2 regions of the Vibrio sp. F13 genome follow, and region 2 is predicted to be linked to the other one. Evidence: riboswitches for the same ligand, from Rfam matches in the RefSeq annotation. Region 2 holds a riboswitch; the other holds the start of a gene.
What was found. Region 2 has a riboswitch for cyclic di-GMP ahead of LMH68_RS13330 (TfoX/Sxy family DNA transformation protein). Riboswitches for the same ligand answer to the same signal wherever they lie in the genome.
Positions count from the first base shown of each region.

Region 1: another riboswitch for cyclic di-GMP. It lies ahead of gbpA (N-acetylglucosamine-binding protein GbpA); the one in region 2 lies ahead of LMH68_RS13330 (TfoX/Sxy family DNA transformation protein).

Region 1 is NZ_CP170176.1:833,415-835,888, forward strand. Features, by position in the region: gene gbpA (N-acetylglucosamine-binding protein GbpA) at 1-816, opposite strand, end outside; cyclic di-GMP riboswitch class I at 889-978, opposite strand; gene LMH68_RS18735 (hypothetical protein) at 1,302-1,655, shown strand; gene LMH68_RS18740 (DUF3313 domain-containing protein) at 1,756-2,427, shown strand; gene LMH68_RS18745 (DUF3820 family protein) at 2,441-2,474, shown strand, end outside.
Region 2 is NZ_CP170175.1:2,881,664-2,884,137, reverse strand. Features, by position in the region: gene purR (HTH-type transcriptional repressor PurR) at 69-1,073, shown strand; cyclic di-GMP riboswitch class I at 1,244-1,329, shown strand; gene LMH68_RS13330 (TfoX/Sxy family DNA transformation protein) at 1,457-2,047, shown strand; gene LMH68_RS13325 (TVP38/TMEM64 family protein) at 2,182-2,474, shown strand, end outside.

The DNA of each region.
Region 1 (2,474 bases), on a different replicon from region 2:
CTGCTCTTGGTTGATCTTAGAAGCAAGCGCGTAAGACCAGTTATTGGCTTTGCCTTGTTCAGAAGTTTCAATCACAAGCTCAGTGCTGTATGAAGCGTTCTCACCAGACTGGTCGAATACACGCGTATAAACAGCGTCACCAACATTCAGGTCTTGTGTCGGGTTGATTTGACCACCTTGATCCCAATCAGGAATGATAGGGCCGTCACCATCAAATTTCACGTCGATAACGTTGTAGAAAGCCGCTGCAGTGTCACCTACATCCCATACGGCAAGGATCACTTGATAACCTTCACGCTCTGGCACATTACACAAGTGACTGACTTGCATCGGTGGCTGTTCCATATTGCCTTCAACAACACAGAATGGCGTTAAGTCAAAAGAGCTGCGAGCCAACGGCTGGTTTGGATTCCAGTCGGGTTGAGTAATGTAATATTTCCAATCGCGAGTCTTGTGGTTAGCTGTGAATGTCCACTCGAAGTATTGAGAACCAGACTTGATAGGGCGTTTAACCCAGCGGTCTGCCTTTTGTTCGTCTAGTGCTGCTGCTAAAGAAGATTGCGCACTGGCGATTTTTCCATCAGCAGGGCCAACTTCTGGGAAGCCTTCAGGGCCTTCTACACTTTGTGGTTCGTATTGGATACCACCACAGTTGGTGTTTTTCTCTTGCGTATCACTCGCAGGGAACTTACATAGGGCAACACGGCTCTCAGCTACGCCATTGTTGTATGCCGAGACATAACCGTGACCGAAGCTTGCACCGCTTACGCTAAGAAGCGATAGCGCGATGAGTGATTTTTTTTGGAGTTGTTTCATTATTTGTCCTTACTGTATTTGGCCGACAAAAAAGAGAACACCCCGGCATGCATTTACACTTAAATTCTATTAAGTGGCGGCCCCGCTATCATAGACAGAATATTTGTCGACAGACCGGTGGCTTTGCGTCTTATTCTTTCAAATAGTTTGCCAGAAGTGCGTTTGAGCAATCGAAATGTAGCCAACCAGTTTTATAAATGCGAATCAATCGATTGAAATGTGGAATGCCAATCTCGAACTTTTAATTCTTGATACAAATTAACTTGCTATATGTTTAGTTCGTTAACGTATAAATTATTGATATAAATAAAGAAAGCATTTGCTCTAATCGTTTTAGTGAATGAATTTGGGTTGTTTCGCTTCGCTCTGTACAACAATTGTGCGCATATCAAAACCAAACCTTTGGTTTCCACTAACCGAACCCTGACACGCCATGTATGAAAAAACGGACAATTGATTGGTATGAATTATATAAAGGAGCCGGTATGGAATTCACAGAACTAGACAGAGACGCGTTGTATCAAACGTGGATGTCACAAAAATCGAGAATGCGAATTACGCAGATGGAGTTTTCAAAAAAGCTAGGCATGAACCAGCTTGATTTCTCAAGAGTGCTAAGAGGGGAGACGCCATTAACGATGTCTTTCATTAGTCACTTTTGTCGTTTACTTCATTTGGAACCAAGGAATGTATTCCCCTCGCTGAAAGAGGGCAATGAGTCTGGGCCTAAAGTGGTCTACCTGAAAAGTAGAATGAGTGTTGATGGTGAGATCCAAAATGCTTATATCGAAGGAAATCAGGTAATTGTAGAGTACGCACACACTGTTCAACATGATTAATTTTAGAGTTAGCTCTGATTTTTAACCCCCTTTTTCTACAACCTTTTCACATAGGGTATGTCATACTTAATTAGATTCCTTAATTTTGACTAAGTGCGTTATGAACCCTTTAAAAGTCCTTTTGCTTGTTGCAACCAGCATTTTCTTGCTTGGTTGTGCAGGCGGCCCAATTAGAACCGCTACTAAATTTACCAGCTACGAAGATTTTCAGGCTGGGCCTGACGGAGGCGTCGACTTGGTTTGGGCAAGGGTTGGGCTACGTGACGCGCAGCGTTTGAAATCCAAGTTAGATGACTACGATTCTGTAGTGATCGACCAAATTTTTGTTTTAGCAGAAGAAGGTTCGTTGGATCAGGAAGAGATTCAGGAACTCACTGAGCACATGGTTGCGCGCTTGGAAGATAAAATATCGCCTCATAAAACGATTGTCGATGAACCGACAGGAAAAACGCTCCGCTTGAGTATCGCTCTGAGTAACGTTGAAACGCCCAATCCGATCTTAGCTGTAACGAGCAGCGTTCTGCCGTTTGGCCTTGCGATGTCAACCATATCTAAGGTCACGACTGGTGAGCACACCAATGTTGGGAGTGCGAGTGTAGAGTTATTGGTCAGTGATGCTCAAGAGGGCACACTACTGTTTGCAGCCATCGACCGTGAAGCGGGTAACAAAGATTTTTCAACCATGATTGATTCGCTGGATGATGCCAAAGACGCGATCAACTATTGGGTTGAACGTTTAGGTGATACTCTACACAACATAGATGACGCATAGTAAAGACCGAATAATGCTAGAGAAAGAGAACCTGATTAAGTTGGCTC
Region 2 (2,474 bases):
TTAGTTAGGTAGCTTAACGGCTACTTTATTCCGTACTTTGGGAAAGTAGCTTCTAATAGGATAAAACCATGGCCACTATAAAAGATGTCGCTCGCTTAGCCGGCGTATCAACAACAACCGTTTCTCACGTAATCAATAAAACTCGCTTTGTTGCAGAAGCAACGCAAGAAAAAGTAAACAAAGCCGTAGATGAACTGAACTATGCACCAAGTGCTGTTGCTCGTAGCTTGAAGTGTAATACAACACGCACCATCGGCATGCTAGTGACTCAATCAACTAATCTATTCTTCTCTGAAGTTATCGATGGTGTTGAGAGCTACTGCTACCGTCAAGGTTACACTTTGATCCTGTGTAATACGGGCGGTATCTATGAGAAGCAACGTGACTACATTCGAATGCTTGCAGAGAAACGTGTAGATGGCATCTTAGTTATGTGTTCTGACCTAACTGAAGAACTAAGAGAGATGTTAGACCGTCACGCTGACATCCCTAAAGTTATTATGGACTGGGGCCCAGAGAGTTCTCAAGCTGATAAGATCATCGATAACTCTGAAGAAGGTGGCTACCTAGCGACCAAATACCTTATTGAACGCGGTCACTCTAAGATTGCATGTTTAAGTGGCCACTTAGACAAAGCAGCATGTGTTGAACGTATTGCCGGTTACAAGCGCGCACTTAACGAAGCTAAAATTTCTGCAGATGACAATATGATCATCGAAGGCAACTTCGAGTGTGATACGGCTGTTCTTGCTGCAGAACAAATCGTTGAGATGGAAGATCGTCCAACGGCGGTATTCTGCTTTAACGACACAATGGCACTCGGCTTAATGAGCCGACTGCAAGAAAAAGGCATCCGCATTCCTGAAGATATCTCAGTGATCGGTTACGACAACATCGAACTCGCTGAATACTTCTCTCCGCCGTTAACGACAGTTCACCAACCAAAACGTCGTGTTGGTAAGAATGCATTCGAAATTCTATTGGAGCGCATCAAAGACAAAGACCACGAAAAACGCGTCTTCGAAATGCACCCTGAAATTGTTGAACGAAGTACAGTTAAGACGTTAAATTAATTGATAATTCGAGTTTAATTTCATCAAGCGCACCTTTAGGTGCGCTTTTTTTATCAGCAACTATAATGAACCCTTATGCATAAATGAAAGATCATTAATTGAAGCAGTATCACATTTTGAAATATCAAGTGTGAGCTTCATTCAACAAAAACTTTATTCTATTCAATCAGTCACGCACAGGGCAAACCACTCGAAAGAGTGAGACGCAAAGCTTCCGGCCTAAACCACTCGTTGGTATGGTAGCGGGGTTACCGATGGCAAAATGCAGTAACTACTAATAATTTAGTAATTTACGGCTTATTGACAATTTAATTGCAACATTTTGCTAATCTCTCGGACCTGCTTATTTGGTGGCGTAGTTCAAATACACCGAGATAAATAACATGGATAAACCGATACTAAAGGACTCGATGAAGTTATTTGAGTCCCTAGGAAAAATAAAATCACGCTCAATGTTTGGTGGCTTCGGTCTTTTTGCTGATGACACTATGTTTGCTCTGGTTGTAAATGACCAGTTGCACATACGCGCAGACAAAGGCACAACTAAACAATTCGAACAACAAGGGTTTCAACCGTACGTCTACAAAAAACGTGGTTTCCCTGTCGTTACTAAATATTTCGCTTTACCTGAAGGCCTCTGGCAAGACCAAGAGAAAATCTTGCAGCTTGCAACCACGTCTCTAGGTTTTGCTAAAGAAGAAAAAGCTGAGCAGTCTTCTGCTAAGCCGACCCGACTCAAAGATCTGCCTAATCTTCGACTCGCTACCGAGCGTATGTTGAAAAAGGCAGGGATCGATTCTGTAGAACGTTTATATGAATCTGGCTCTGTAAACGCATTTAACGCCATCAAAGAATCGCATGCGTCTTCTGTCAGTATTGAACTACTTTGGGCGCTAGAAGGCGCGATTAATGGTACACATTGGTCTGTTATACCGCAGCAGCGTCGCGAAGAGCTTATCAATCGCGTCAATTAACATTGTCAGTGCAATCTATATACATAACTAAGCCGCATTTACTGCGGCTTTTTTTATATCTGGTGAAAGTTAATCTATGCTTTGCCTGTCTATCTATACTATCGGTATGCATTGAAAATTTAGAGGAAGTATCAATGAGTAAGAAAATGATATTGGGTATTGTGTTGGTCGTAACCATCGTCTTGTTAGGCATCAATTTCGGCCAGTACTTAACGCTTGAAAATGCTAAGGCCCAACAAGCTGTGTTAAATGACTACATTGACAGCAACTTTATTGCGGCTGCCGCTATCTATTTTGTCGCGTATGTCATGATTACGGCTTTCTCCATTCCTGGTGCCGCTGTTGTAACCTTATTAGGGGCCGCGCTATTTGGCTTCTGGAACAGCTTGCTACTGGTATCTTTCGCAAGTGCGATCGGTGCGACCTT